Regions from separate parts of the Clostridium cellulovorans 743B genome, predicted to be linked through region 2. Evidence: predicted binding sites of a transcription regulator. Region 2 holds the regulator's gene; each other region holds the start of a gene.

Region 1 (11,111 bases), 810 kb from region 2:
TATTGTTATAGGCATAGCTGGAGTAGGTGATGCCCATATGGAGATATTATCTCAAATTGCATTAACAGTACAATATGAAGAGAATGTTGAACGACTAAAAAACTCAAGTTCTCCAGAAGAAATAATTTCTATAATTGAAGAGGGGGAAATGTAATATGAAAGCAGTTCATTTTGGTGCTGGCAATATAGGAAGAGGTTTTATTGGGTACTTACAATATAAATCAGGCTATGATGTTACTTTTGTGGATATTTCAGATTTCTTAGTAGATGCTATTAATAAGTATAAGAATTATACAGTTATAACCTTAAGTACTTCAGAAAATAAAGAAGAAGTTAAAAATGTTAGTGCAATACATTTAAAAGATATTAAAGCTTTGGAAATAGCAGTGTCGGAAGCTGACCTAATAACAACGTCAATAGGTGCTAATAATTTGGCTAGTACTGGAAACGTTTTAAGAGATCTTTTAGAAAAAAGAGTACAAGTTAATAAAAAAGAACTTGATATAATTGCTTGCGAAAACGCATTATTTGCTACGGATATCCTCAAAAGGTCTATTTTTGATGGGGCTAGTATAGAACTAACTGAATACTTACAAGAGAAAGTTGGATTCCCAAATAGCGCAGTTGATAGAATTGTCCCAAATGTTAATATTGAAAAAGAATTGCCTATCGATGTTGCAGTAGAAGATTTTTATGAATGGGATATAGAAAAAGACAAGATAAAGATCAATTCAGAAATTAAGGGTGCTGAATATGTGGACAAGCTAGGACCATACCTTGAAAGAAAATTATTCTTATTAAATGGTGCTCATGCAACTATAGCATATTTGGGATACATTAAAAACTATAAATTTATCCATGAGGCTGTAACAATGGATGAAGTCATAAGAAATGCAGCTATAGGGTTTCACAATGAGGGAATTAAAGCTCTAAGTGTTAAACATGGTATTAGCGTTGAGGAGTTAAAGAATTATTCTAAAAAAATAATAGGTAGATTTGAAAATTCATATCTTCAAGATGAATTAAGCCGTGTAGGTCGCGACCCAGTAAGAAAATTATCAGCTAATGACAGATTAGTAACACCATTAAAACTTTGTTATGAATTAGGTTTAGAGGCTAACAATATTTTAACTGGTATCGCAGCAGGATTCTTATTTGATTTTGAAGATGACGAAAAAGCACAAGGAATTCAAAATAATATTAGGACTAATGGGATTGTAAAGACTGTCAGTGATGTAACTGGATTGTCACAAGATGATGAAGTAATCACAGATATTGTCAGGAAATATGAAGAATTAAAAGTTTGCTATCTTAAGTAAATACCGGAGTTAAAAAACTAAAAGAAACAATTTAGTTTTTTACTTCAAAGTTGTCAATGAAAACGTATCCTGAAATTGAATTTGTATAAATTGAATTCAGGTATTGTAAACCGTATCATATTAAGTGTAGGAGATAATAATTAAACTATAGGAGGAATCATATATGCAAAATGTTTCAGGAAGAACTAAAGCATCAGGCAAAGAAAGAATTCAAAAGTTCGGTAATTTTTTAAGTAGTATGGTAATCCCTAACATTGGAGCTTTTATAGCTTGGGGATTAATAACAGCATTATTTATTCCGAAGGGGTGGTATCCAAACGAATATTTTGAAAAACTAGTTGGACCAATGATAACTTATTTATTACCACTTCTTATTGGTTATACAGGCGGTAATATCGTATATGGTAAAAGAGGCGGTGTTGTAGGTGCTATAGCAACAGCAGGTGTTGTAGTAGGAGCGTCAATGCCAATGTTCCTTGGTGCAATGGTTATGGGACCATTTGGAGGATATTTAATCAAGAAATTTGATAAATTAGTTGATGGAAAAGTTCCAACAGGCTTTGAGATGTTAGTTAGCAATTTTTCATCAGGTATATTAGGCGGTGGTTTATCACTATTAGCTTATTCAGTTATTGAACCAGTAGTATCAGGTATTTCAACTGGCCTTGGTAATGCAGCACAAGCAATAACAAATGCAGGGTTATTACCTTTAATAGCTTTTGTAGTTGAACCAGCTAAAGTTTTATTCTTGAACAATGCAATAAACCATGGAGTATTCTCACCACTTGCAGTACAACAAGTACAAGAAGTAGGTAAATCAATTTTCTTCTTACTTGAACCAAACCCAGGTCCGGGACTTGGAATATTATTAGCTTATATGTTTTATAGTAAAGGTACAGCAAAGCAATCATCCCCAGGTGCAATAATCATCCATTTCCTAGGTGGTATACACGAAATATATTTCCCATATGTGCTAATGAAACCAGCATTAATATTAGCAGTTATAGCTGGTGGAGTAGCTGGAAATTTAACTTTTGTAGCAACAGGAGCAGGGTTAGTAGCATCACCTTCTCCAGGAAGTATAGTTGCATTAATAGCAATGGCACCAAAAGGTGGGCTTTTACCAGTACTTGCAGGGGTAGCGGTAGCAACAGTTGCTTCATTCTTAGTAGCAGCATTAATTATTAAGAGAAATCCTGAATCACAAGAAGATTTAGAAGAAGCACAATCAAAAGTAAAAGCAATGAAGGCAGAAAGTAAAGGTCAAACTTTAGCAAAAACAGAAATTTCAAAATCAGATATAAGCTTAATCGTGTTTGCTTGTGATGCTGGTATGGGATCATCAGCGATGGGAGAATCTATTCTTAAAAAGGCATTAAAAGATGCAGGAATCACTAATATTGATGTAAAGCATTCACCAGTTGACGATATACCAAAAACTGCTGATGTAGTATTTACACAAGAAAGTTTAGTTGAAAGAGCAAAAAAATCAGCTTCTAGTGATGCGACTATAATCACTGTTAAGAACTTCTTAGATCGTGCTAAATACGTTGAATTTATTGATGGATTAAAATAACACTATACACCTCACAATTGTGAGGTGTATAATACTTAGGATATAAAGAATTATAAAAATATTATTAAATTTCAGATATTTTTAAATTCATTTGTCAAATTTCTATATCTATAATATAATGTGTTGTAGGCTTTTAACTATATAACAAAGCGCCAGAACTTAAGTGAGTCTCTGAATCTTTGATTCAGTCAGACGAACTTACTCAGCGAACGGATGTGAGTCGAGCAAGTGAAAGTCTCTGAATCTTCGATTCAGTTAGACGAACTTACTCAGCGAGTGAATGAGAGTGGAACAATTGGTTCTCTGAATCTTTGGCTCAGTCAGTTAAATTTACTCGGTGAGTAAATATAAGTGGATTTTCTTTATTGGAAACACACGCTTAAGTTGACGAGGACAGGGAGAATCGAAATTTCGGCGGATGCCCTGCGGTATGGTACTACCGGAAACCTAGTGAAAAGCAAAAAGCGATTTTTGGTACAAACTCTAGGAGGTACCTAAAAGCCTTAAAACAAAATAGTTGAAAGGCAGGGAATAAAATTATGTGTGGTATAGTAGGCTATATCGGAAAAAAACAAACTTCTTCAATTTTAATCAATGGACTAAGCAAGCTTGAATACAGAGGATATGATTCAGCGGGTATTGCGGTTCTGGACGAAAATGGAAAGATGAATGTCAGTAAGAGCAAAGGTAGACTTGCAAATTTAGAGGGAAAATTAAAGGAAATGCCTTTAAATGGAACAATTGGAATTGGCCATACAAGATGGGCAACTCATGGTGAGCCATCGGATATAAATTCACATCCACATACAAATAGTAATAATACAATTAGTGTAGTTCACAATGGTATTATTGAAAACTATTTGCACCTAAGAGAATGGTTAACTTCTAAGGGATATACTTTTATTTCAGAAACAGATACAGAGGTTGTTCCTAATCTTATTGATTATTTTTATAAAGGTGATTTATTAGATGCAGTAATGATGGCTACTACAAAAATTGAAGGAAGTTACGCACTAGGGGTAGTATGCATCAATGAACCAGATAAAATTGTAGCAGTTAGAAAAGACAGCCCACTTATTGCAGGAATCGGAGAAGGTGAATTCTATATTGCTTCAGATGTTCCAGCAATATTAAATTATACGAGAGATGTTTACTATTTAAATGATAAAGAATTTGTAGTACTTTCAAAAAACGGCATAGAAATATATGATGCTGAAAAACAAAGAGTTAATAAGGAAGTTCATCATGTAACTTGGAATGCTGATGCAGCAGAAAAGGGTGGATATGAACATTTCATGATCAAAGAAATACATGAGCAACCTAAAGCTTTTAGAGATACTTTATCATCCAGAGTTGTTCCAGGTAGCCCAATTAGTTTAGATAAGATAACTCTTACTAAAGAACAAATTGAAAATATTAACAGAGTATATATAGTAGCATGCGGAACTGCATATCATGCTGGGGTTGTAGGTAAATATGTAATTGAAAATCTCGCAAGAATACCAGTTGAAGTTGATATCGCATCTGAATTTAGATACAGAAATCCAATTATAAACGATAAAACATTAATGATAGTAATGAGTCAATCTGGTGAGACAGCAGATACTTTAGCCGCACTTAGAGAGGCAAAAGCACAAGGGGCTAGAGTTATTGCAATCACTAATGTGGTTGGTAGTTCAGTATCAAGAGAAGCTGATGACGTTATTTATACTTGGGCAGGACCAGAGGTTGCAGTTGCATCAACTAAAGCTTATACTACTCAATTATTAACAATGTATATGATAGGATTATTCTTCGCTGAAAACTTAAACACAGTTTCTTCGGAAGAAATTGAAGAAATTAAGGTAGACATGCTCAAGTTACCAGAATTGGCAGAAGAAATGTTAACGCATAAAGAAGTAATGCAAAAGTTTGCTGTAAATACTTATTCTCACAAAGATATGTTCTTCTTAGGAAGAGGATTAGATTATGCTGTTGCTATGGAAGGATCTTTAAAAGTAAAGGAAATATCTTATATTCATTCAGAAGCATATGCTGGCGGAGAATTAAAACATGGAACAATAGCGTTAATTGAAGAAGGAACAATAGTTATTGCACTTGCTACCCAAAGTGATTTATTTGAAAAAATGGTTAGTAATATTAGAGAAGTAACAACTAGAGGTGCTAAAGTTCTAGGATTTGCAGCTGAAGGAAATACGGAAATTGAAAAGACTGTTGGTTCTGCAATGTATATTCCAAAGGTTAAAGATATATTATTACCAGTATTAACAGTAATTCCGTTACAATTATTAGCATATTATATTGCAGTACAAAGAGGATGCGATGTTGATAAGCCAAGGAATCTGGCAAAATCCGTTACTGTTGAATAATAAGGATAGTTGTTTTGAAATCTGTGTGGCTTTGAAACAAAGCTTGATAGCTTGAAAATTATTAATACCTAATTTAAAAAGTTGAATATAATAAGATTGAATTAAGAATCATGAGTGGAATGAAGGAGAAATCCTAAAACCATTCATGATTTTTTATTATATAAGTTTTGATAAAGAATTTTGATAGGTTATATTGATTTTTCAATATGTACATAGGATTTCGATAAAGTTTCAATGGTGGAACTTATATATGTGAATTTGTGTTTATGGATATACTATAATTTATCTTTGAAAGAAGAAGTTTAAAATTGTCAGTAAAAAATGCTCATAATTTTAAACTTATATAAATTGAAGTGAAAGAGAATATAAATTATTATATTATTAAATAGCAAATGTTAAAAAAATAACATAGACTAATCTTAGAAATCTATGAATTATAAAATTATAATATCGCTACTTGATTAATGCATTAAAGATTTATTAAAAATGTTATTTAAAATGTTTTTATGCATTTTTGATAATGATTAGGCATAATTATTATTGTTAAATTAATAACAAAGATGACTCTTGTTGTTGAAATGTACTTTTATAAATAGCAGAAATCTTTAAGAAGTTTACAAGTAATTAAATTAGCATCTACTGGATATACAAGTGTATGCTGTTTTAATATATAGGATTTATTAAATATATTTCAAAAATGAAAGAGGGGTAAGTTTATGAAAGTTACTAACGTTGAACAGTTAAAAAAAAGGATTGCGCAAATAAGAGAGGCTCAAAGGAAATTTGCCGAGTTTTCACAAGAACAAGTTGATAAAATCTTTAGAGAAGCAGCTATGGCTGCTCTAAATGAAAGAATATCCTTAGCAAAGCTGGCAGTTGAAGAAACTCGCATGGGAGTATTTGAGGACAAAGTTATTAAAAATCATTTAGCATCAGAATATGTTTACAATAAGTATAAAAATGAAAAAACTTGTGGAGTTTTAGAAACAGATGATGCTTTTGGTATTACAAAGGTAGCTGAACCAATTGGAGTTGTTGCTGCAATAGTTCCAACTACAAACCCAACTTCAACAGCGATATTTAAATCTTTGATTGCATTAAAAACTAGAAACGGTATAATTTTTTCTCCACATCCTAGGGCAAAGAAATCAACTATAGCGGCAGCTAAAATAGTTCTTGATGCAGCGGTTAAAGCTGGAGCACCAGAAGGAATAATAGGATGGATCGATGAACCATCAATTGAACTTTCACAAATTGTAATGCAAGAAGCAGATATTACTTTAGCAACAGGGGGATCAGCCTTAGTTAAGGCTGCATACTCATCTGGCAAACCGGCACTTGGAGTTGGTGCAGGTAACACGCCAGTAATAATTGATGAAACGGCTCATATTAAAATGGCAGTTAACTCAATACTTCTTTCAAAAACTTTTGATAATGGCGTCATTTGTGCATCAGAGCAGGCCATTGTTGTAATAGATAAAATTTATGATGAGGTTAAAAATGAGTTTATAGAAAGAGGGGCATATTTTTTAAAGGATGATGAATTAGATAAAGTTAGAAAAACTATAATGATTAATGGTGCTGTTAATCCAGATATTGTTGGTCAAACTGCTTATAAAATAGCTCAATTAGCAGGAATTGAGGTTTCAGAAGCAACTAAGGTCTTAATTGGAGAAGTTGAATTAATAGGGCCAGAAGAACCATTGTCACATGAAAAGTTATCTCCAGTTTTAGCTATGTATAAGGTAAGAAGCTTTGATGAAGCTCTTCAGAAGACTACCAAGCTTTTAGCTTATGGTGGAATGGGACACACTTCTGTTTTATACACTGATGAATTACTATGTAAGGATAGAATTGAAAGTTTTGGCGCAGCGATGAAAACCTCAAGAACTTTTATAAATATGCCAGCTTCACATGGTGCTGCAGGTGATACTTATAACTTTAAAGTTCCTCCATCATTTACGCTAGGTTGTGGTTCTTGGGGCGGAAACTCAGTATCAGAAAATGTTGGAGTTAAACACTTGTTAAATGTTAAGAGTGTAGCTAGAAGGAGAGAAAATATGCTTTGGTTTAAGGTGCCAGAAAAGATTTACTTTAAGTATGGTTGTTTGGGGATGGCTCTTGAAGAACTAAAAGATATGGAAAAGAAGAAGGCATTTATTGTAACAGATAAGGTTTTATATGACTTAGGCGTTCTCGATAATGTAACAAAAGTATTAGACAAAATAGGTGTTGATTATAGAATATTCTACGATGTACAGCCAGATCCAACACTTGAAAGTGCGAGAAAAGGTGCGAAAGAAATGATTAACTTTGAACCTGATACAATAATAGCAGTTGGTGGAGGGTCACCAATGGATGCAGCTAAAATTATGTGGGTTCTTTACGAACAACCTGATGTAGCCTTTGAAGATTTAGCAATGATTTTTATGGACATTAGAAAGAGGATATACAATATGCCTAAGATTGGTAAGAAAGCTACTTTTGTCGCTGTACCAACTTCAGCAGGTACAGGTTCAGAAGTTACACCGTTCGCAGTTATCACAGATGAAAAGACTGGAGTGAAGTATCCATTAGCAGATTATCAATTAACTCCAGGTATGGCTATAATTGATGCTGAATTAATGATGAATATGCCAAAAGGTCTAACTGCTGCATCAGGTATAGATGCGTTAACACATGCAATTGAAGCTTATGTATCAGTTCTTGCATCCGACTATACTAATGGCTTAGCTTTAGAAGCAGCAAGATTAATTTTTAAATATTTACCGTTAGCATACACTGAAGGAAGAACCAATATAAAAGCTAGAGAAAAAATGGCTCATGCTTCAACAATAGCAGGTATGGCATTTGCTAACGCATTTCTTGGAGTATGCCACTCTATGGCACATAAATTAGGAGCAGAACACCATGTGCCACATGGAACTGCAAATGCATTACTAATAAATGAAGTAATCAGGTTTAATTCAGTAGAAGATCCAAGAAAGCAAGCTGCTTTCCCACAGTACAAGTATCCAAATGCTAAATCAAGATATGCAAAAATGGCTGACTACCTACAATTAGGTGGAGGAACGGAAGATGAAAAGATTGAAGCATTAATAAACGCCATTGATCAATTAAAGTTAAAATTAAATCTTCCAATGACCATTAAAGAAGCTGGAGTTTCAGAGAAGAAGTTCTATGCATCTTTAGATAAAATGTCAGAATTATCTTTTGATGATTTATGTACAGGAGCAAATCCAAGATATCCATTGATAAGTGAAATAAAGAAAATGTTTATTAATGTTTTTGATAATACACAAGAGACAGTGATAAGAGAAGAGTAATTAATTAGCAAGGTTGCTATATTATAAAAAACCATAAATAAGGTGCTTACTTTAAGGAATAGCACCTTATTTTTTTATTAATGAAATATAGAAAGTATAGGGTTTCTGTATAATGTGTTAAAATATATTATGATATGCTATATTAAGTATATATTAGATTAAGTTAATTAAATAAGGTGTAAATAGGAGTATTTAATTTAAAGAATAAATATAATAAATACTTTTGATATAGAATTTTATGCGATATAAATAGATACCTTGTAAACCCTATAGTCTAATTGTAATTAATTTTAAATAGGAGAATGATTTTTATGTTAAAACAGCCATTGTCTCAACTCGTCTCAGATTATGAAGATTATTATATCAATGCATTTGATAATGAACTCTATTCCTATAATGATACAAAAACTCTTGATGAACTTTTAACAATGTCAATGTGTAATGATTATAGGTTTAAACATAGTTTAGACAAATCCAATCAATATAATATTGACAGTACTTCACTGTCTGATATGAGTAACTATTGTAAAAAAACAGATGTTCGAATTAGTTTGTTTAATTGTATTAAGTTTGATGAATTGTTAAAAATATTACATTACCCTATGCAAATTAATTTAATTACGGGATTTGAGCCTGTAGATATATATGATAGTTGTTTGCGCTTTGGTGTTAACACATCTGTAACTTTAAACCCAGATGTAGAAACTAAGAAAAACTTAACCTTACCTGATTATATCTATATTCATAATGTATCTAAAAATGGAGCACAAAATTTATTTCAAAGCCTAAGCATACCATATATGCCCAAATATCATCCTTGGGATAATAAAAAAGAATTTCCTTACCTTGAACTAAAGGATTTTCCTTATCCTTTAAATAGACTCTTACCATACCATATAGAAAATTTTCTATTTATATTTGAAGATCAATTATAAAATTACGTGTTAAAATGACCCCAGTGGAAAGCAATTTTCACTGGGGTTGAATTTATATATTTTTAAAACTCTGCTTATTTGAAGAGAGATTCTAATATTAGTTATATTATGGAAATTCACATGATTCTAATGAGGTGTTGCTATATACTCACGTACTGTTTTGTGATTACATCTATTTACAGGTCGTTCAACACGGCCTCTATCATCTGTACTCCAGGATTGAGATTGGAAGGCTATGAACATTCCTACCCAACGATTTTCTGCTTCAAAATGTATAAGAACTGCACCATCTTGCCAAATACCATCATCCTTTTGATATTCTGTATGATTTCCTTGATTCATGTGAAGGTCATGGATACCTCTGTTTGGAGAAAATCCAAAGTATTCATCGCCACGTTTTTCATGCTCATATTTTTCTCCAAAGGCATACACCATTGCACCTTTTTCTTTTGCTTCTAAAAAATATTTATTAACTTTTTCATTTAATTCATTATTTGCTCCAGCTGCTGATGCAGGCAGATCAATCATTTTTGAAGGGGCAAATAATCCACCTCTTATATAATCTATTGCTAATTCATCATGTCTATCGTGAATTCTTTTAAATCCTTCTGATAATGTTGGCAACATATCTAATTGTTCAGAATGAAAATCCTCGCCAACCAAATATAAAACTTCTGATGGCCACTCTCTAGATGCAATATTAATTGCTATTCTATAATCTTCATTATTTCCTTTGATATGAACTTCATAATGAGGAGTTTTATCATCGGTATCAGCTGGTCGTATATTCATAATTTTACCCTTCAAAACGCCATATGGATTTATTGCCACTATACTCATCTCCTTTATTTATATCTATACTACTTAATTATTATTGAGCTTAGATAACTATCTTATACTAGCAATTATTCTAATGGGAATAGAATATTAAAGTTTTCAAATGGTTTTTATGATTAATTCTTCTAATATAAAATAAATAAATTGTTTGTTTTGAAATATAAAAATTTCGAGGAAATGTGACTTTCATAAGTTCGTTTTGCTGATTTATTGATCATATTTAAGGGCAATTTAAGAAATTGATTATAGAATCAATAACATAGAAAAGTTCAAGGAGGTTTTTAGGTTTCATGAATGGGGTAAAGAAGAAAAAATTTAGAATGATTTTGTTAACGCTAATAGCACTATTTATTGTTATTGGAATGATTTTATATTTACTAGCTAATAGATATTTAATTGAACATGCTGAAAAAGTGGTAACAGTAACAACTAGTACTGCCGTGGTAGATGAGAATTATTCATCGGATGATTGGAGTTATGGCAGCGACAGTAAAACTATAAAAATTCAAAAAGTAGTAAAAGGTTCTGGAGAAGATAAAATAACTTATTATGTTGCAGATGTTAAAGTTTCAGATGCTACACAATTAGCTTCAGCTTTCGCTAAAAATGAGTTTGGAACTAATATTATTGAATATACTTCAGAAATTGCAAAAGATCAGGATGCAATTTTTGCAATTAATGGAGATTACTACGGGTTTAGATCTGATGGTGTTGTGATACGAAATGGAGTTTTGTATAGAAATGAACCA
Region 2 (11,111 bases):
CCAGTTTCTTCATCAATAATGATTGAATTCCACTTTGTTCTTTCTACTCCATTAGTAGCTTCCATAACTTCTGTGCTTGGATCACTACCTAGAGCCATAGCTACTTTATCAACTTCCATTACAAATTCTGAACCTTCTACAACCACTGGTCTTCTTCTACCAGATTCATCAGGCTCTCCTAATGCCATTTTAACACATCTCATTCCTGTAACTTTGCCTTCTTCATCAGTTAATACCTCAATAGGGTTCGTTAAGAAATTAAATTCTGCACCTTCAGCTTTAGTATGTTCAATTTCAACTTCTCTAGCTGGAAGTTCTTCTTCGCTTCTTCTATAAACAACTTGAACCTTCGCACCAAGTCTAATAGCTACTCTAGCTACGTCCATAGCAACATTTCCGCCACCGATAACAGCTAGTCTTTCTCCTGCCTTTAATAATGGACTATGACCTCCATTTGTATTAACTGAAGATAATAAATCTATACCTGGATAAACACCATTAGCGTTTTCACCTGGGATTCTCATCTCTTTAGATATTCCTGCTCCAGCACCTATAAATATGGCATCAAAACCTTTTTCATTTAAAAGACTATCTAATGTAAAGTCTCTACCTATAGTTACACCAGTTTCTATTTTTACACCTACTCTTTGAACTTTTTCAATTTCATGTTTTACAATAGTCTTCTTTGGTAATCTAAATTCAGGGATACCATGCATTAAGATACCTCCTGGAACATCCATTGACTCAAATATCGTAACTTCATAACCAAGCTTTGCAAGATCTCTAGCACAAGTTAATCCAGCTGGACCACTTCCTATTACTGCAACTTTCTTACCATTAGCTTCTTCTTTATCTAAGAACTCACAATTATTTTCTCTTGCCCAGTCTGATACAAATCTTTCAAGGTTACCTATAGATATTGATTCACCTTTTATTCCTAGTACACAGTTTCCTTCACATTGTTTTTCTTGAGGACAAACTCTGCTACAGATAGCTGATAATGCACTGTGTTTATCTATAATTCTTGCCGCTTCTTCATAGTTCTTTTCCTTTATAGAAGCTATAAAATCAGGAATCGACATATTTACAGGGCAATTTGCTTTACATTTAGGATTTTTACAATTTAAACATCTTGATGCTTCAGTTAAAGCACTGTCTTCATCATATCCTGTACAAACTTCATTAAAGTTCGTAATTCTATCTTCTAATTTTTCTTCTCTTGCTGGTGTTCTTTTAAACCTATCCATCTATTCTTCCTCCATAAAAGCTTATTTATTTTTTATCTGATGTCTATCCATTACATTAGTCTCATTATTAGTATTGAAAAACTCTAGTAAGCCCTAAAATGCCTTATACTATTCTTTTCTATCAAATCTGAGATTAATCATTGACAGAACTCTAGATTAAGTTAGTTAAGTTTAAATGGTAGATAAGCCACCTCTAAACAAAATTTCACTTGATGATATTATATCATTCCTTTATCCTTCTGCACAATTACAAAGTATTCTATAAACACTAGAATTCATACTTCAATTATAACTTTACTAGTCACTAGTTCCATTATAAAATTTCGCCAATAATTTAACTGACTAAATCTTAGGATTACTTCTAAATTATTTATTTCTCTATAAAAAAACCGCCACAATTAAGTGGCGGTTTTTAAAGCAAACAATAAATTATCCTTTATTGTTGTTATTATTATTTTGAATAATCGTAGAAACCTCTACCTGATTTTCTTCCTAACCATCCAGCTCTTACGTACTTCTTAAGAAGTGGGCAAGCTCTGTATTTTGGGTCACCAGTTTCAGAGTATAGTGTATCCATGATAGCAAGAACTATATCATTACCGATAAAGTCTGATAATGTTAGTGGTCCCATTGGATGGTTAGCACCAAGCATCATAGCTTTGTCGATATCTTCAACTGAAGCAGTTCCTTCAGCTAAAACAGTGATACCTTCGTTTATCATTGGGATAAGAATTCTGTTAACAACAAATCCTGGAGCTTCAGCAACTTCAACTGGTTCCTTAGCGATAGCTAAAGTTAATTCTTTTATAGCATCGTAAGTTTCTTGAGAAGTTGTGATACCTCTGATGATTTCAACAAGCTTCATAACTGGAGCTGGGTTAAAGAAGTGCATTCCTATAACTTTATCAGCTCTTCCAGTAGCTGTAGCAACTTCAGTGATTGATAATGATGAAGTGTTTGAAGCTAAGATTGTTTCTGGCTTACAAACTTTATCTAATTCAGCGAAAATGTCTTTTTTGATTTTCATATTTTCTACAGCTGCTTCAATAACTAGGTCACAATCAGCAACGTCTTCTATGTTAGTTGAACCTGTGATTCTAGTTAAGATTTCTTCTTTAGCTGCTTCTTCCATCTTACCTTTAGCAACTAATTTTGATAAGTTTTTGTTGATTCCGCTAAGTCCTCTTTCGATGAACTCATCCTTTATATCTCTTAAAACTACTTCGAAGCCTTTACTAGCAAAAGCTTGAGCAATTCCTGATCCCATTGTACCAGCACCGATAACACATATCTTTTTCATGTGAATAAGCCTCCTCTAAATTATATATTTATTATACCCAAAAGTTCCTTAGAAATTATGCTTGCTCTTTAGCAGCCTTTATTTCATTGATTAATTCAGGAATGATTTTGCTATAATCTCCAACTAACGCAAGGTCAGCCATCTTCATGATTGGAGCATCTGCATCTTTGTTGATAGCAATGATGTATTCAGCATCTTGCATACCAGCTGTATGTTGGATAGCACCAGAGATACCAACAGCTATGTAAACTGAAGGTCTAACAGTTTTACCAGTTTGACCAACTTGAACATCTTTGTCGATCCAGCCTTTTTCAATAGCAGCTCTTGAAGCAGCAAGTTCTCCGCCTAAAACAGCAGCTAATTCTTTTAATAAAGCTACTCCTTCGCTTGTTCCTATACCTCTTCCACCAGCAACAAGAATCTTTGATTCACCGATGTCAACAGCTTCTTTTTCATTTTTAACAACTTCTAAAACTTTAGTTCTGATGTCACTAGCTGAAATAATAGCTGAATCTATGTTTTTGATTTCTCCAGCTCTAGCTTCATCATATGATAATTTTCCGAAAACACCTGGTCTTACTGTAGCCATTTGTGGTCTGTGGTCAGCACAAACTATAGTAGCCATTAAGTTACCACCAAATGCTGGTCTTGTAGCTAGTAAGTTTCCGTTTTCTGCATCTATGTCAAGAGCTGTACAGTCAGCTGTTAAGCCTGTGCCTAATCTTGCTGCTATTCTAGGTCCTAAATCTCTACCTACGAAAGTAGCTCCGATAAATAATACTTCTGGTTTGTTTTCATTTACTAAGTCACAGATAACTTTTGTATAACCATCTGTTGTAAAGTTAGCTAATAATTCGCTGTCAACTGCTAAAACTTCATCAGCACCTTGAGCAACTAAATCTTTTGCTAAGTTTCCTAAGTTACTTCCTAATAAAACTGCAACTAATTTTGTATTTAATTTTTCAGCGATATCTTTACCTTTGCCTAAAAGTTCTAGTGAAACCTTTTGAAGTTCCCCGTTTCTTTGCTCAGCAAATACCCAAACGCCGCCTTTATAATCTGCAATATTCATCCTTTATCCCTCCTACTTTATTAAATGTAGTGCTTTTCTTTTAATTTTGAAACTGCATATTGAGCAGCTTCTTTAGCTGGTAAGTTTTGAATTTCTCCAGCTTGTTTAGCTTCTTTAGTTGAAGACTTCTTAACCTTTGTAGGTGATCCTTTTAAACCGATAAGGGATTTGTCAACACCGATATCATCAGCATTCCAAATTGTTACTTCTTTTTTGAATATTTCAAAAATGTTTTTAGCATTCATATATCTTGGGTTATTTAATTCTTTAATAGCTGTTAATAAACATGGAGTTTGAACTTCGATTATTTCGTATCCATCTTCTAATGCTCTCTTAACAGTTAATTTGTTTCCATCAGCTTTAACTTCTTCTACGTAAGTTACTTGTGGAATATCTAAATGTTCAGCTATTTCTGGTCCAACTTGAGCTGTATCTCCGTCAATCGCTTGTCTTCCAGCAAAAACTATATCATAATCTAATTTCTTTATAGCAGCTGCTATTGTATGAGATGTAGCTAATGTATCAGCTCCACCAAACGCTCTATCAGTTATTAATATTGCATCGTCAGCACCCATAGCTAAAGCTTCTCTTAAAGCAACTTCAGCTTGTGGAGGTCCCATTGAAACTACAGTGATTTTAGCACCTAAGTTTTCTTTTAAAACTATTGCTTCTTCTAAAGCATGTTTATCTTCTGGATTTATGATTGATGGAACACCATCTCTAATTAAAGTTCCTGTTACAGGATCTATTTTTACAGCAGTTGTATCTGGAACTTGTTTTAAACAAACAACTATATTCATTCTGCCAGTCCTCCTCTATTATTTAAATATGTTGCCAGCGATAACCATTTGTTGAACTTGTGAAGTACCTTCGTAAATTTCAGTTATCTTAGCATCTCTCATCATTCTTTCAACTGGATATTCAGCAGTGTATCCGTATCCGCCGAATAATTGAACTGCTTTAGTAGTTACATCCATAGCAACGTTAGCAGCATGTAATTTAGCTCTAGCAGCTTCTACTGTGTATGGAAGACCTTGATCTTTCTTCCAAGCAGCTAAGTATACTAAATATCTAGCACTTTCAATAGCAACTTCCATATCAGCCATCATCCATTGTAAGCCTTGGAATTTATCTAAACTTCTTCCGAATTGCTTTCTTTCTTTCATGTAAGCTTTAGCTTCGTTGAATGCACCACCAGCTATTCCTAATGCTTGAGCAGCAATACCTATTCTACCACCATCAAGAGTTTTCATAGCTATACCAAAGCCTTTTCCTACTTGTCCTAATAGGTTTTCTTTTGGAACTACACAATTTTCAAATATAAGCTCAGTAGTTGATGAAGCTCTTATTCCTAATTTTTCTTCAACTTTACCGATTGAGAAACCAGGGAAGCTTTTTTCAACGATAAACGCAGAAATTCCTTTTGTTCCTTTTGATCTATCTGTCATAGCAAATACTATGAAAGTTTCAGCGTATCCACCGTTAGTGATGAATATTTTTGAACCGTTTAGTATGTAGTTATCTCCATCTAAAACAGCTGTAGTTTGTTGTCCAGCTGCATCTGTACCAGCACCTGGTTCAGTTAAACCGAAAGCACCTAATTTTCTTCCTGAAGCTAAGTCTGGAAGGTATTTTTTCTTTTGATCTGGTGTACCAAATTGGTTAACAACAGCAGCACAAAGTGAAGTGTGTGCAGATACGATAACTCCTGTAGTACCGCAAACCTTTGATAATTCTTCAACAGCTATTGTGTAAGATAGATTGTCTCCACCTGCTCCTTCAAATTCTGTTGGAAATGGAATACCTAATAAGTTTAACTTAGCCATTTTTTCTACTGTTTCAACTGGGAATCTGTGGTTTTTATCGATTTCTGCAGCTATTGGCTTAACTTCATTTTCTGCAAATTCTCTAACCATCTTTTGGATAAATTCTTGTTCTCTAGTTAATGCAAAATTCATACTATAAACCTCCTATCTATTTTTGAAGCTTTTATCTCTTTTTTCTACAAAAGCACTCATACCTTCAGTTTGGTCTTCAGTTGAGAAACACTCACCGAACACTTCTGCTTCAAAGGCTAATCCTGTATCTATATCACATTGCATTCCTCTATTTATAGCTTCTTTTGAAAGCTTAACTGCAACAGGTGCTTGAGCTGCAATAGTGTTAGCTAATTTTTTAGCAGTATCTAATAATTCTGCTGGATCATGAAGACTATTTACTAGTCCTATTCTTAAAGCTTCTTCAGCTTTAACAACTTTTCCTGTATAGATTAATTCTTTAGCCATACCCATACCTACTAATCTAGCAAGTCTTTGAGTACCACCAAATCCTGGAGTAATTCCTAGTCCTACTTCTGGTTGACCAAATCTAGCAGTTGTTGATGCTATTCTAATGTCACATGCCATTGAAATTTCGCATCCACCACCTAATGCAAATCCATTGATAGCAGCGATTACTGGTTTGCTTAAAGTTTCAATTTTTCTGAACACTCTGTTTCCAAGTTGACCAAAAGTTCTTCCTTGAATAACTGTCATTTCTTTCATTTCTGTGATATCAGCACCAGCAACAAAAGCCTTTTCACCTGCACCAGTTAATACTACAGCATATATGTCTGCATCGTTTTCGATATCAGTAAATGCTGCGTCTAAATCTTTTAGTGTATCGCTGTTAAGCGCATTTAGGGCTTTTGGTCTGTTGATAGTTACAACAGCAATATGTCCTTCTTTTTCTAAAAGCACATTTGTTAGTTCCATGGATAATCCTCCCACAATCATATTTGTTATTAAATTAACAATTTAGTATAGACTAATCTTTTTTGAAAGAGATAAAAAAATATCCCTTTTGTTATTAAATTAACAATTTAGTGCAGACTAATCTTTTTGAAAAAGATAAAATTCTCCTTTTCTTACATCACTTCTTCCATTATATCTTGTCTTCATAAATATTTCAACAATAATTTACATTGCATAGCCATTGATAAACTTGACTTTTTAAATGATTTCCAGGAGTTTTCTTGTATACAAATCATAAAAACTCCTGGAATATTCATCTCCGTAATAGATGAAGATTCTTTGTTAAAAATTTATACATTACAAAATTATAGTTTCCTATTATTTATAAACTTTTAACTTAGAGTATACTAAAGATATCTTATCCTTTTTATTGTCTCAAAAATCTTCGTTAACTATTCATCAAACAGCTAAGTGTTAATAAACTTTCACTTAAATGAGCATTTTCTATTTTAACGTCCTTTGATGGAACAAGATCAACAGGGGCAAAATTCCAAATTCCTTTTACTCCATTATTGCATAGAATATCACAAATTCTTTGAGCTGCATTTTTAGGTATGCATAATATACCAATATCTATACTATTCTCTTTAAGGAATTCTTCTAGTTGGTCAACATCTTGAACCTTAATATCCCTAAGTTTCAAACCGATAAGTTTTGGATTAACATCAAATATACCAGTTAAATGAAAACCTGACTTTTCAAAATTATAATTAGCAATAGCTTGACCAATGTTTCCTGCACCAACAATTATCGTTTTGTATTCCTTATTGACTCCTAAAATATAACTAATCTGATTGTACAATTCTTTTACATTATAGCCATATCCCTGTTGCCCAAAATCACCAAAATTATTTAAATCTTGTCTAATTTGAGAAGCAGTAAAGCCAATCTTTTCACTTAGTTCTCGAGAAGATATTCTATCTACATCATTTTTAATTAACTCTCTTAAATATCTATGGTATTTGGGAAGCCTTCTGATTACTGCCATGGATATCTGTTTCTTCTTCTCCATTATGGCACCTCCTACAAAGTAACTCGTTTTTGTTAAAATTAAAACAACTTTTATTTTATCAGATATTTTCAATAATTCAAAGTCATAGTTAGTATTATTTTCAAAAGAGTTATTGAGTACTATAAGGTTATTAGTTATAATTTATTTTGGGAAGGTGAACAAAATGATCGTATTAAGCTGCAAAGATATTACAAAGAGCTATGGAATAGATGTTATATTAGAAAATGTTACCTTTGGTATTAATGAAGGAGAAAAAATTGGATTAATTGGTGCTAATGGAGCTGGTAAATCCACTTTATTTAGGATAATCGGTGGAGAACTAGAGTATGATAGCGGCGATGTTTTTATAGATAAAGATAAGAAGATAGGCTATCTTTCACAGCATTTATCTTTAAATACTACTTCTACAATATACGAAGAATTACTTTCAGTGTTTCAAGATCTAGTTGATATGGAAAATAAACTTTCAAAACTTGAAGTATCAATGGCAGAAGCTTATGATCCTTCAAAAGAAGACTATCATAATAAGCTTATCCATGACTATACTTTATTAAATGAATTATATATAAATAGAGGCGGTTATACCTTTAGAGGAGAAATCTCTAGAGTTCTAAAAGGTTTAGGCTTTAATGAGGATGATTTTTCAAAGTCTATTGATATATTAAGTGGTGGCCAGAAAACCCGTGTGGCTTTATGTAAGCTACTTTTAATTAAACCCGAAATATTACTATTAGACGAACCGACAAACCATCTTGATTTAGATGCCATTGAATGGTTAGAAGAATATCTTAAAAATTATAAAGGCACAATGCTTATTATATCCCATGATAGATTTTTCTTAGATGCTATTACTAATAAAACTATGGAAGTTGCCAATGGGACTACTCAGCTGTTCAACGGTAACTACACCCAATCTCTAGAGCAAAAGAAAAAGCTTTATGAAGAACAACTTAAAGCTTACAATTTGCAACAGGATGAAATAAAAAGGCAAGAAGAAATAATAAAAAAATACAAACAATTTAACAGAGAAAAAAGTATTCGTGCCGCTGAAAGTAGGCAAAAAGCTTTAGATAAAATTGACAGAATCTCTGCCCCTACAAAGGAAGGTAAGGCTGCTAGAATTCAATTCTTTACTCAAATAAAAAGTGGTAACGATGTAATTCATGTTGAAGATTTGAGTAAAGCTTATGGTGAAAAGCAATTATTTAGAAACATCTCCTTTGATATGCACCGTGGCGATAGAACTGCCTTAATTGGGGAAAATGGAAGAGGAAAGACAACTTTATTTAGAATACTTTTAAACGACATCAAGGCTGATGCTGGTTCTAAGGTACTAGGAAAAAATGTATTCGTAGGCTACTATGATCAAGAGCAATCAGATTTAGATGAAAGTAAAACAATTATCGATGAAGTTTGGGATGACTTCCCTGAGCTTACAACTACTGAAATCAGAAGTGCTTTAGCTGCGTTTTTATTTAAAGGCGAAGAGGTATTTAAAGTTATCTCAACCTTATCTGGCGGTGAGAAATGTAGAATAAATCTTTTAAAATTAATGCTGTCGCAAAGCAATATGCTTCTACTAGACGAGCCTACAAATCACCTTGACATAGCCTCAAGAGAAGCTTTAGAAGATGCACTTTTAGGTTATGATGGAACAGTTTTAGTTATATCCCATGATAGATATTTCCTTAACAAGGTAATAGATAAAATTTTTGAACTTAAAGAAGAAGAATTAACTGAGTACCTAGGCAACTACAGTTACTACATGGAAAAGAAAACTAACCCTTATCGTTTTGAACTTGAAGAAGAAGCAAAAGGCAAGACAAAAACTCAAATAATTCAAGATAAGAAAAAGCGTAAGGAAAAAGAAAAAGCTGAAAAAGAACTAAAAAACAGAGCTAAAGCTATCGAAAAGGAAATAACAGATTTAGAGGAAAAACTCTCTAAACTTACCGAATATCAATGTCAGGAAGAAGTTTACTCTAATATAGAAAAATCTAGGGAAGTTGACAACGAGATATCTAGTATTAAAGAAACTCTTGAAGCCTTATATGCGGAATGGGAAACATATATGGAATAAATCAACTCCCACCTCACTTCAAAATTAATGTACTCCACTTCTTTGTCTTAGGATATTTTGATACTATAGAAAACCCAAAGGGGATATATAGCTTTAATTAATCAAAGCTATATATCCCCTAATACTTATATAATAAATAATAGTCTCTATATTTAATTTACGTAGCTTATAACATGTGATATATTCTAATCTAATTTACTGAAAACAGTTCTTAACCTTATTAATTGTATATATTTCAATAAAGTTTCTAATCCATTAAGAAAATCTCTTTCTTATTTTCCCTAGTAACATTAATAGTATTTTGTAAATCATCAAGAAGCTCATTATAGCGAATATTATTACCAAAAATTTTTGTAGCTCCTACTCTCATAGATACAGGAATACCTTGTCCATTATAATCAATAAATTCTCCGTTACTTTCAAGAACTGTTTTTGCAAGATTCTCCGCTTCACTAGCTTCCGTTAACCATGTTACAAGAGCAAATTCGTCTCCTCCGATACGAAACAACATCATATCTTCTTTTGCAACTGTATCAATCCTCTTCAAGCATTGGAGAATTACTTTATCTCCAAATTCATAGCTTATTTTATTAATTTCTCCAAAGCCAACAATATCAAAACATAAAACATAAGTATTTTGATTTTCTTTCAAAACCTCATAAAGTTCAGAAATCTCTACTTTCTTTCCCGTCACAACATTACCTCCATTATATTCAAGAATTAACTTAGGAAATATACCGGTAAACTTCCACTGATTTTTAAACTTTGATGGTGATATCCCCCAAAGTTTTGAAAAGGCTCTAGTAAAAACCTCTGGAGAATTATATTGATATTTCATCGCTATTTCTGTTATAGTCATTTGAGAATTAACAATGTCCTTAGCTGCATTTGTTAATCTTCGTTTTGTTATATATTCTTTGATGCTATGATTAAATGCATACCTAAAGAGCTTTTGCAAAGATGACAATGAAAAATAACATTCCCTTGCTATATCTTCTTGTAAGATATAATTGCAGAGGTTCTCTTCAATATAGTTTATTGCCTCTATTAGTACATGAAAATTTTTCAAGGTTCACCACCTTCTTAAAAATAATAGTTTAAATCACTTAATTTCTTCTTAGATTTATACAATAACGTTATCGTAACATTAGTTTACCAAAAGAAAATTTTGTAATCTTGATTTTTTGAGCATAAATACTCTTGCTAACAAAGATTTTGATTATATTTAATGTTAACAAACTTCATGGTTTTATATTTAATCTTCCTTGATCTCCTTAAATAATTCATAGGCCTTTATTCTTGCTTCTTTTAAAACTTCATCCCCTACCTCAGTAATTGAATAATATTTTCTTATCTTTCCCTCCACATTCCTATCTTCGACCTTTAGAACTCCATTCTTCTCTAGGTTATGTAATACAGGATATAAAGTCCCTGCACTTATTTCGTAACCATGGTTTCTAAGCTCTTCTATCATCCAAGCTCCATAAAAAGGTTCTTTTTTGGCATGATGTAGTATATGTATATGTATAAATCCTAAAAATAATTTTCGTATTATTTGTTCTTGCACTGAAAATCCTCCTATGTTATCCTAAAATCATCATATCAAAA
Region 3 (11,111 bases), 1.9 Mb from region 2:
ACCTTATCAAATATATGGAGGTTATGAATATGAAGTACGAAATTGTAAATTTACAAGAAAAAATAGTGGTAGGAGTTAGTGCTATTACAGGTAATAATGATCCTAATATGGGCAAAATTATTGGAGGTCTTTGGGAAAAGTTATATCAAGGTGGCATTAATGAAATGATAACAAATAAGGTAAATGAATATGCCATAGGACTTTATTCGAATTATGAAGATGATAAGTATTTAGTTACAGTAGGAAATGAGGTATGTAAGGCTGAAAGTGAAGGACTTACAATAAAGAAAATTCCTGTAGGGAAATATGCTAAGTTTTCTATTGAAGGACATATGGAAAAAGCAGTTGCAGAAGCTTGGAATAAAATTTGGCAAATGGATTTAGATAGAAGTTATGAAGCTGATTTTGAAGAATATTTAAATTCAGATTTTAATAATTGTAAGGTTGATATTTATATTTCATTGAAGTAATTTTAAGAGGTACAATGTGTTAGAAGGGAGTTACGATTATATGCATGAGGTGATAGCAAAGGGGATACTATCTAGTAATAATGGAATGAATATTTATAGAGGATGTACTCACGGATGTATATATTGTGATGCTAGAAGTCTTTGTTATGGAATGGATCATATTTTTGAAGATATAGAGATTAAGGCTAATGTGGTTCAGTTATTAGAGGATACACTTAAGCGTAAAAGAAAAAAGTGCATGATCGGAACAGGTGCAATGAGTGATCCATACATTCAGCTAGAAGAAAAGCTTCAAAACACAAGAAGATGTTTAGAGATAATTGATAAGTACGGATTTGGACTAGCGATACAAACTAAATCAAATAGAATATTAAGAGATTTGGACTTGTTAAAAAGTATAAATAGTAAATCAAAGTGTGTTGTGCAGATGACATTAACAACTTATGATGAAGAATTATGTAAGCTTATTGAACCAAATGTTTCTACAACAAAAGAACGATTTGAAGTTTTAAAGATAATGAGGGATAACAAAATTCCTACAGTAGTTTGGCTAAGTCCCCTTTTACCTTACATAAATGACACGGAGGAAAATATAAGAGGGATTTTAGATTACTGTATAGAAGCCAAAGTTAAAGGAATCATAGTATTTGGTATTGGGTTAACATTAAGAAATGGAAATAGGGAATATTATTATAAGAATTTAGATAAGCATTTTAAAGGTTTAAAAGAGAAATACATAAAGCAGTATGGGAATAGTTATGAAGTAATAAGTAAGAATCATGGAAAACTTATGAAAATTATTAAAGAAACCTGTGATAAAAATAATATTATTTGTGACATAAGAGAAGTTTTTAATTATATGAGAACTTTTGAAGAGAAAAATAATGAAGTTCAAATAAGTTTTGAGATATAGGAAATTTCAGTGTTTAAAGCACTGGTTAATAGAGAATAGGGGCTTTTTCGCTTTAAATATCTAGGAGGAAGTTGGATATACATGATATAATTGTAGGTATATATAGAATCGAGGTGCTTCTAATGAAAATGTCTAAAAAACAGTTTGAAGTAATAAGGAATTGGATGTATAGAAATGCTAGGCCATTAGATATAGCAAGGTGGAAATATCATTTTGAAAATGGAAATAAGGATGATGTATTAGCTGCTTTATCTGCATACCAAAATCCAAATGGAGGGTTTGGATATGCACTTGAAGCTGATAGCTGGAACCCTAATTCGTCACCTATACAGACCTGGTGTGCTACAGAAATTTTATATGAATTAGGAATTACAGATAAAAATAATGAGATAGTAAGAAATATATTATCCTATCTAGACAGTGGAAAAGATTTTCAAGATGGACATTGGATTGCACAAATTCCAACAAATGATGACTATCCACATGCAGAGTGGTGGTCTTATAGAGAAAATGTTATTGATCAATGGGGTTATAATCCAACAATCTGCTTAGTAGGATTCATTTTATATTTTGCTGATAAACAATCAAAGTTATATCAATTAGCACTTGAAATTGCTAAGAAAGCGACTAAAGCATTTCTACAAGATGAAACATCAGAAGATATGCACGAAATATCATGCTTTATTAGATACTATCAATACTGCGAAAAAGCAGGTTTAACAGATATTTTTGATGCCGATGAAATGATTAATTGTTTAAGGCGTAAGGTAAAGTCTTCAATTGGTGAGGATAAAGAGGGTTGGAAGGATAACTATATGTGTAAGCCTTCTCAATTTATGATTACACCGGATAGTATATTCTATCTAGATAATAAAGAACTTTCCGATTATGAAATTGACTTCATTATAGAAACGATGAATTCAGATGGGACCTGGAATATAACTTGGAATTGGAATGATTACCCTGAGCAGTGGGCAGTAAGTAAAAATTGGTGGAAAGCCACCCAAACTTTGGTTAACATGAGATATCTAAAAAATTTTCAATGTCTATAGAAAACCATAAAAGATTTTTTAAATAGAATTAATAGAGAAATTTATTATATTATATATAGCAGTGAGCCGATAAAATACGGCATGAAATATCGAGTGAGGTTATTGCTAAAAGAGATACTATTGGATTGGGAGTGAGAAGAATGGATTGGGTTAAACAATTGAACGAGTCAATAAATTATATTGAGGAGAATCTTGCAGGTGAAATATCCTATGAAGCTATTTCAAAAATTGCCGGATGTTCTATTTATAATTTTCAAAGAATGTTTTCATATATAGCAGATAAGCCGTTGTCTGAATATATAAGAAACAGACGGTTAACTATGGCAGCCTTTGATTTATTGAATAGTACAGAGAGAATAATCGATATTTCTTTAAAGTATGGATATGAATCTCAAGATTCATTTACCAGGGCATTCAAAAATTTTCATGGAGTACTGCCTTCAAGTGTAAGAAATGAAACAGTTCAGTTAAAATCTTGTCCTAAGCGCTCCTTTCAAATTACGATAAAAGGAGAAAATCATATGAATTATCAAATTGAGCAATGGCCTGCATTCAGAGTAATGGGAATATCACAGAAAATGAAAACCTCAACAGCATTTGAAATGGTTCCGAAAGTTTGGGAGAACGCATGGAAGGACGGAACTATGAATAGGTTTATTGAGAAATTTCCTGACTATAGACCAGCAGGGTTTTTAGGAATCGCCCAAGGAGGGCAATGGGGCGAATCAGAGGAAATGGAATATATAATAGCAGTGACAAATTATGTAGATGTACCAAGCTGTGAACATGTTCCTGCACTGGAAGGGATGAAGGAATTTGCTTATCCTGAAGCAACATGGGCAATTTTCGAAGCTAATGGAGAACTGCCAGAAGCAATACAGAAGGTTTATAAACAATTTTATGGAGAGTGGCTACCTAATTCCGGCTATGAATTAGCGGATCTTCCGGTTATTGAGTGCTATATGCAGGATAATCATCAAGAGGTTTGGATAGCTGTTATAAAAAAATAGATAGAGTATGAATTATTCTTCTATTTCAAGTTGTTACTATGCAATATTTTATCTCAAGGATACAGAATATTTGTATCAGCTAATAAATGATGGTGATACTAAAAGACTGATTACATCAAGAGGGAGCCTGTAAATTATTTCGTGTATTCTTATCTTCTTCTTGGAAATAACCATTAATTTATAGTCTTAGACAGGCTTGGATTTTTGTCTAAGTATGTATATTAGTGAAGAACAATTTATTTCCTTCATAGGTATATTATTAACATTTATTGCACATAATATACCTAAGGAAATTTACTAAAGGGACTTTAATCTTAGATTTAATTCTAGATTAAGGTTCTTTTTATGCCATTTTTTCAAACACTTCGCTAAATACTATTTTTAATTGATTGATTACTAAATCCCATTCACGATAATTTCTATTCCATTTTGTTGATATTTTTGAACTGCTAAATATAGCATCTTTAATAAACTTTCATCATTAGGAAATATTAGCTTAGTCTTTGTTACTTTTCTAAATTGACTATTTAAGCTCTCTATTACATTTGTAGTATATATTATTTTTCTTATATTTTGAGGAAAGGCAAAGAATGTACTTAAATTATCCCAATTATCTTCCCAACTTTTACTGCGTTTGGATACTTCTGAGACCATTTATCCTTTAAAGCTATCAAATATTCCATAGCTACTTCCTCATTAACGGCACCATATATATACTTCAGATCTGCAACAAAAGCCTTTTTATCCTTATATGGTATATACTTCATACTAGAACGTATTTGGTGTATTATGCATCGTTGAATTCTAGCGAATGGAAATGTTGCGCCAATCGCATCCTTAAAGCCGTTTAGGCCGTCAACACAGAAGATTAGTACATCTTGTACGCCTCGATTCCTAAGGTCATTTAGAACAGAAAGCCAAAACTTACTACTCTCATTTGCACCAATCCATATTCCTAACACTTCTTTTTCGCCGTCCAGGCTTACGCCTATTACTACGTAAGCTGCTTTAAGTACAATCTGTTTCTCTTCTCTTACTTTATAGTGGATTGCATCCATAAAGACAAATGCATATGTGTTTTCTAAAGGTCTATTCTGCCATTCTGATACCATTGGCAATATCCTATTAGTTATATTTGACACTGTTTCTGCACTTATATCTACATCATATAAATTTTTAACCTGTTCAGATATATCTCTTGTTGTCATTCCCGAAGCATAAAGCGATAATACTTTATCTTCAATTCCATTTATGGTTCTTTGATGTTTTGGTACTATTTTAGGTTCAAAATCTCCATTTCTATCCCTTGGAATATTCAGTTCTATTGCACCTAATTCTGTTTTAACTTTCTTTTTTGAATAGCCATTTCTACTATTATCGCTTGCTTTTTCTGTTACATCATACTTACCATAACCTAATTCTTCATCCATTTCTGCTTCCAAAGCCTCTTGTAAAACATCTCTAAACATTCCTTTTATGGCATCTAATACTTCATTAGCATTAGTAAAGTTCTGCTCCTTTATAAATTCTCTCAATAATTCTTTCGACACATTTGACATAAAAAACAACTCCTTCTTGTAATATATTGTTATTTCAATTATTACCAAGAAGAAGTTGTTTTTATTCAGTTTACACAAAATTTTTTATACGGCCTCAAGAGGTGTAATCAGTCTTTTATTTATTACAGTAAATGAGAAATGTTTAAGAATTTGATTTCGATTTATCAAGTTTAAGTTGTTCTTCGCCCCATCTAGACAATTCACTTAATGCAGGAAGTAGCGCTTTACCCCTTTCTGTTAGAGCATATTCAACCTTAGGAGGAATGGTTTCATGCTGGATTCTAACAATAAGGTTATGTTCTTCTAGTTCCTTTAAAGATTTTGTAAGCATCATGTTAGTAATACCGTTAACTTTTCGTTTTAATTCATTATATCTAGTGAAATTATTTTCAAATAAGTACCACATGATAGGCAACTTCCACTTTTGGCCGATGATATCTAATGCGTATATAAGTGGACATTTTGTCTCGTATTTATTATCATTATGGAATTCTACATTGCAATCTATACCATTATTCATAATTACAACTCCTTTAACTTTAATAGTATACTTTTTATACTAACACAGAAAAAACTGCGTACTTATATATTTATGGTCTTAAGATATATAATTATAGCATAAAACCATAAATACAAAAATGAGTAAAAATATAAAAAAATAGGGGTGTCGCTATGAAGGTTTATGCTATTAATGGAAGTCCAAGAAAAAATAAGAATACGGCTACATTACTTCAGAAAGCTTTAGATGGAGTAAAAGAAGCTGCAAAAGATAAAGAAGTTGAAACTGAAATAATTAATTTATATGATTTAAATTATACTGGATGTAAAAGTTGCTTTGCCTGTAAAAGAATTGGCGGTACAAGTTATGGAAAATGTGCCGTAAAAGACGATATTCATGAAGTTTTAGAGAAAATATCTCAAGCTGATGGGGTTATTTTTGGTTCTCCAATATATTTTGGTACTATAACAGGCCAATTACAATCATTTTTAGAAAGACTATTATTCCCTTACTTGGTGTATGATAAGAATTATTCTACAATTTCACCGAAGAAGATGCCAATAGCATTCATTTATACAATGAATGTTGCAGAAGATTTTATGGATAATGTCGGATATTTATCAACCTTTAATAAAACTGAATCTACCATTGGACGTATATTTACAAAACCATCAGTTATGTATTCAAATAATACTTACCAATTTGATGATTACTCAAAATATGAATCTAGTGCCTTTTCTGAAGAAGAAAAGGCAGCTCATAGAAAAGTTCAATTTCCTTTAGATTGTGAAAAAGCATTTGAAATAGGTAAAAGTTTAATTAAGTAGAATATTAAATTATGACGATATTTTCTTGCTATTAATCATAAGGTTTTTTAGAAAGTTATAATTAAGTAACGTTCAGCATTAACTATGCTCCCTTGAGATATCTTGACTAAATATTTCAAGGGAGTTTTAGGTTTAGATAAAATAGGTTCAGGGGAGATTCCATAATAATATGAGTAGCTTGCTAAAGGTGACATAGAGACAATTATTCTAGGTTATGCGACAATTATCCATAACGAAAAGACGGTTATTTATAACGAAAAGTCAGTTTTCAGAGTAATAATGGTCTACTGTATATTTAAATCAGTTTATAACTAGACATTGATTAACTAGCTTAAAGATAATTTTTAGATTTAAAGATATATCATAATAATATTTTGATACTGACAATAGATATAAGCAGGCATATTACAGATAATTTGAGTTTATAATATGATTAGTTAAAATATTGTTTAAGCAAGCTAGGGAGTGAATTCAAAAAATATATGTAGTCAAAGTGAAAATTAAGTCAGTGTAAGAGTTTAAAGGCTTTTGTCACTAGATATTTTAAGGAGAATAAAATATGACAGAGTTTTGGGAAAAAAGCTTTATAGAGAAACAAACGATGTGGGGATTTAACCCATCAGAGTCAGCTGTTATTGCCAAAGATCTTTTTATTGAAAATAATATTAAAGATATATTGATACCAGGTATTGGTTATGGGAGGAATGCAAAGGTATTTATTGATAATGGTATAAATGTTACAGGAATCGAAATCTCAAAAACAGCTATTGATTTGGCAAAACAACATGGAATTAATATCAATATTTATCATGGTTCAGTTGGAGATATGCCTTTTGAAGATAAGCTTTATGAAGGGATATTTAGCTATGCACTTATTCATTTATTAAACGAAAGAGAGAGAAAAAAATTTATTAGTGATTGCTATGAGCAATTAAAACAAGGTGGATATATGATATTTACAGCAGTTTCAAAAAAAGCACCTATGTTTGGAAAAGGCCAAAAGCTTGATGAAAACTATTATGAAACAATGCCAGGAGTAAGAATCTTCTTTTATGATTCTGAGTCAATAAAAAAAGATTTTGAAGAATATGGGCTTGTAGAATTCTCTGAGATTGATGAAATAGATAGTGATAATAAAGATAAACCTCCAATGAAGTTTTTATTGATAAAATGCAAGAGAACCAAATCCAGATAATGGAGAGGTTCTCTTTCTTTTATATAATAGAGTGGGAGGTGCGGACATTTTCTTGGACCAGCTAAGTTGGAAATTCAAGGCGCTGTCTGTACTCCTTAGGGCTCATATAATATTAAAATCTTCTCTCACCAATTCAATAAATAACGACAGTGCAGGGCTAATCCACTTATTTTTGTGATAACCATAGATTGCTGTAATTTTAGCATCTACACAGCCAACCTTTAATTCTTTTAAAGTTCCATTACTAAGCTCCTCTTCTACTGTAAAACTAGGCAAAAATGAAATCCCAAGATTACTCGCAACGCATTTTTTAATTGCTTCAATGCTTCCAAGTTCGATTGTGTTGTTTAGTAATATGTTTTTATCCAGAAAGTAATTTTCAATTATTTTTCGATAAACGGATTCAACTGGATTAATGATAAGGCTTGTATTTATTTTATGGTTTGGCTCACAAAAATCTAATTTTTCTTGTTCAAATTGTGGCGAACATACTAAAGTTACATTAAAATCAGAAAGCTTAACAGCAGATAAACTTTCATTTTTACTTCCCACATCATACATCAAACCAAGGTCTAATTCACCATTTGCTAACATAGTTTTTATGGTATAGCAATTAAGAGAAACCATACTAAGTTTTACATTAGGGGCTTTTTCTTTAAACATACTTAATACATTTTGTAGTTTATAAGACATTAAAGATTCTGCAACAGCAATTTTTAACTCTCCTGTAATTTTATCACCAACTTTACCGATGCCCTCAATTTTCTTCACTGTATTAAGTAATTCATTTGCATAAGGTATCATTTCTTTTCCTAAGTCCGTTAATACCATATTACGGCCAATTTTTTCAAACAACTTAATTGAGAGTTCCTGCTCTAGTTGTTGAATTTGTGAGGTAACAGTGGATTGGGTGTATCCTAATTTCATTGCGGCATTTGAAAAGTTACCTTCTTCAACAATGCTTTTAAAGGTTTTAAAGTGTCTTATATCCATTAATGTCCCCCCGATCAATATATTAATCTAATAATATATTGATAAAATTGAATTGTCAATTCGAATATATCAATTTTACAAATATATAATCCTCTGATAATATGAATTTATAGAGTAGCTAAAACATATTAAGTAAGTTTTATTAATAACTCTATTATCGATAAAAGTAAATGAATTTGCATATTTGAATTTGTTAAAAAAATAACAATATAGATTTTAATTATGGGAGGAATGAAAAATGAGAGACGTAGTAATAGTAAGCGCAGTAAGAACAGCAATAGGAGCATATGGCAAAACTTTAAAAGATGTACCAGCAGTTGACTTAGGTGCAATAGTAATAAAAGAAGCTGTTAAAAGAGCAAATATTAAACCAGAAGAAATTAATGAAGTTATCTTTGGGAATGTGCTTCAAGCAGGATTAGGACAAAATCCAGCAAGACAAGCGGCTGTAAAAGCTGGACTGCCTGTAGAAATACCTGCATTTACAATTAATAAAGTTTGTGGTTCAGGATTGAGATCTATAAGTTTAGCAGCTCAAATTATAAAAGCTGGCGATGCTGATACTATTGTAGTAGGTGGCATGGAAAATATGTCTAGTGCACCATTTTTACTAGATAGTGCAAGATGGGGACAAAGAATGGGCCATGGTGAGCTAGTTGATGAAATGATAAAAGATGGTTTATGGGATGCTTTTAATGATTATCATATGGGAATAACAGCGGAAAATGTGGCGGAAAAGTGGAATATAACAAGAGAGGAACAAGATGAATTCTCACTTCTATCACAACAAAAAGCAGAAGCAGCCATTAAGAATGGAGAATTTAAAGATGAAATAGTTCCTGTAGTAATTAAAACAAAAAAAGGTGAAGTAATATTTGACCAAGACGAATTCCCTAGATTCGGTAATACTATAGAAGCATTAAAAAAACTTAAACCAATCTTTAAAAAAGATGGTACAGTGACAGCAGGAAATGCATCAGGACTAAATGATGGAGCAGCAGCTTTAGTAATAATGAGTGCAGATAAAGCTAAAGCTTTAGGAATAAAACCACTTGCAAAAATTACTTCTTATGGATCAGCGGGGTTAGATCCAGCGATAATGGGATACGGTGCATTTCATGCAACAAAAGCAGCTTTAGATAAGGTTAATTTAAAAGCAGAAGATTTAGATTTAATAGAAGCAAATGAAGCATATGCATCTCAAAGTATAGCAATAACTAAGGATTTAAATTTAGATATGAGTAAAGTTAATGTTAATGGTGGAGCTATAGCACTTGGACATCCTATAGGGGCATCTGGTGCTCGTATTTTGGTAACATTGCTACATGCTATGGAAAAAAGGGATGCGAAGAGGGGACTTGCTACTCTATGTATTGGTGGAGGACAAGGTACTGCCTTAATAGTTGAAAGAGAATAATTATAATCACTAATTAGGTCTTATGAAAGAAGATATCAGATAAGCAATATGGAATAGCACATAAAACCTCATTCTCTTTTATGAAATAAGAATGAGGTTTTATGTAGTATATAGAGTTGATAAAATATACTTAAGAAAGAAAATTTGCGTAATAAAGAAAAAAACATGTTGAAAGGGGAGAGTAAGTTATGACACCAGCTAATTGCTAATATTGATTAAAGTATAATTTCAAAATTATTTTAATTTAATATGTATTTTATGATGAGTTTAATTTGCCTAATTATTTTAGGTTTTATTGTTATGCTCTTTATGGAATAAGGCATTTAGAAGGTAACTTACTTTAATGAAATTCAACATTATAATTTATAGGATATTTGAAAGTTATATTTTTTAACTTTCAATCAATGTATTTTGAAGTATTGAGCTAAAATTTTTAAAGAAGCTTTAGTGTAAATTATATAAGCATAATACAAAGAGTTTATTAACATTCCTAGATTTGTGCTTATATCATACTTTAATAAATTATAATATATATGGTTTAATAAGATTTCTACATTGTAATGTGATATATGTTTATGCATTATGGTTAATATAAATGTGGTTTTATTGTTGAAGCATATAGAGTGATAAAGGATTTTCAGGCTGTAAGGAGATATGAGCTTCTTACAGTTTTTTTAATTAACTATAGTTCATATATCTAAGAACCTTCTCTGTCTATCCATTAAGAAGAGGAATAGAAATAAGGGTGAAAGAAGGAATTTCTTATGTTCGAATTATCGTTAGTTAATGTAAAAAAGTATATGGATGAAACTCTTGTGCTTAAAAATATAAGTTTTCAAGTGTATGCAGGAGAAAAAGTTGGTATAGTAGGGGTTAATGGAAGCGGGAAGAGTACTATTCTTAAACTAATAGCTGGAATAGAGCAAATGAATTACTACATAGGTTATCCTCAAACCTCAAGTTATGGATATGATGAAGGCTTTGTTTGTGTACCAAGAGAAGCTACATGTGCTTATCTTGAGCAAATACCTCAATATGAAGATGGTATGAAAGTTATCGATGTTCTAAAAGTAGCTTTTGCTGAAGTTTACACAATAGAGAATAAAATGCGTGAATTAGAAGAAGAGATGAAGTTTTTAGAAACTGATAATTTAGAAAAAGCTTTAAAACAGTATA

The links. Region 2 encodes Rex, which represses fermentation and respiration genes when NADH is low (regulators of the CRP and FNR family bind a similar motif). Its sites were predicted from a motif close to ATTGTTAANNNNTTAACAAT; they were not measured.
Region 1: a site for Rex is predicted at 5,804-5,823, ahead of adhE (bifunctional acetaldehyde-CoA/alcohol dehydrogenase). Genes of this name have one in related genera too.
Region 3: a site for Rex is predicted at 8,708-8,727, ahead of CLOCEL_RS01120 (acetyl-CoA C-acetyltransferase). Genes of this name have one in related genera too.

What each region holds. Positions count from the first base shown of each region.
Region 1 covers NC_014393.1:2,842,140-2,853,250, reverse strand. Annotated here, with positions in the region: gene CLOCEL_RS12040 (PTS mannitol transporter subunit IIA) at 1-154, shown strand, start outside; gene CLOCEL_RS12035 (mannitol-1-phosphate 5-dehydrogenase) at 156-1,319, shown strand; gene CLOCEL_RS12030 (PTS mannitol transporter subunit IIBC) at 1,483-2,895, shown strand; gene glmS (glutamine--fructose-6-phosphate transaminase (isomerizing)) at 3,435-5,264, shown strand; gene adhE (bifunctional acetaldehyde-CoA/alcohol dehydrogenase) at 5,981-8,590, shown strand; gene CLOCEL_RS12015 (hypothetical protein) at 8,902-9,525, shown strand; gene CLOCEL_RS12010 (YukJ family protein) at 9,652-10,365, opposite strand; gene CLOCEL_RS12005 (phosphodiester glycosidase family protein) at 10,653-11,111, shown strand, end outside.
Region 2 covers NC_014393.1:3,656,932-3,668,042, forward strand. Annotated here, with positions in the region: gene gltA (NADPH-dependent glutamate synthase) at 1-1,247, opposite strand, end outside; gene CLOCEL_RS14890 (3-hydroxybutyryl-CoA dehydrogenase) at 1,699-2,547, opposite strand; gene CLOCEL_RS14895 (electron transfer flavoprotein subunit alpha/FixB family protein) at 2,603-3,619, opposite strand; gene CLOCEL_RS14900 (electron transfer flavoprotein subunit beta/FixA family protein) at 3,640-4,419, opposite strand; gene CLOCEL_RS14905 (acyl-CoA dehydrogenase) at 4,438-5,577, opposite strand; gene CLOCEL_RS14910 (short-chain-enoyl-CoA hydratase) at 5,590-6,372, opposite strand; gene CLOCEL_RS14915 (redox-sensing transcriptional repressor Rex) at 6,800-7,423, opposite strand; gene CLOCEL_RS14920 (ABC-F family ATP-binding cassette domain-containing protein) at 7,587-9,503, shown strand; gene CLOCEL_RS14925 (helix-turn-helix domain-containing protein) at 9,751-10,572, opposite strand; gene CLOCEL_RS14930 (PadR family transcriptional regulator) at 10,759-11,070, opposite strand.
Region 3 covers NC_014393.1:266,064-277,174, forward strand. Annotated here, with positions in the region: gene CLOCEL_RS01075 (GyrI-like domain-containing protein) at 30-470, shown strand; gene CLOCEL_RS01080 (SPL family radical SAM protein) at 511-1,383, shown strand; gene CLOCEL_RS01085 (hypothetical protein) at 1,455-2,435, shown strand; gene CLOCEL_RS01090 (AraC family transcriptional regulator) at 2,576-3,445, shown strand; partial or broken gene CLOCEL_RS01095 (IS256 family transposase) at 3,789-5,004, opposite strand; gene CLOCEL_RS01100 (winged helix-turn-helix transcriptional regulator) at 5,147-5,524, opposite strand; gene CLOCEL_RS01105 (flavodoxin family protein) at 5,677-6,330, shown strand; gene CLOCEL_RS01110 (class I SAM-dependent methyltransferase) at 6,890-7,525, shown strand; gene CLOCEL_RS01115 (LysR family transcriptional regulator) at 7,628-8,518, opposite strand; gene CLOCEL_RS01120 (acetyl-CoA C-acetyltransferase) at 8,757-9,935, shown strand; gene abc-f (ribosomal protection-like ABC-F family protein) at 10,700-11,111, shown strand, end outside.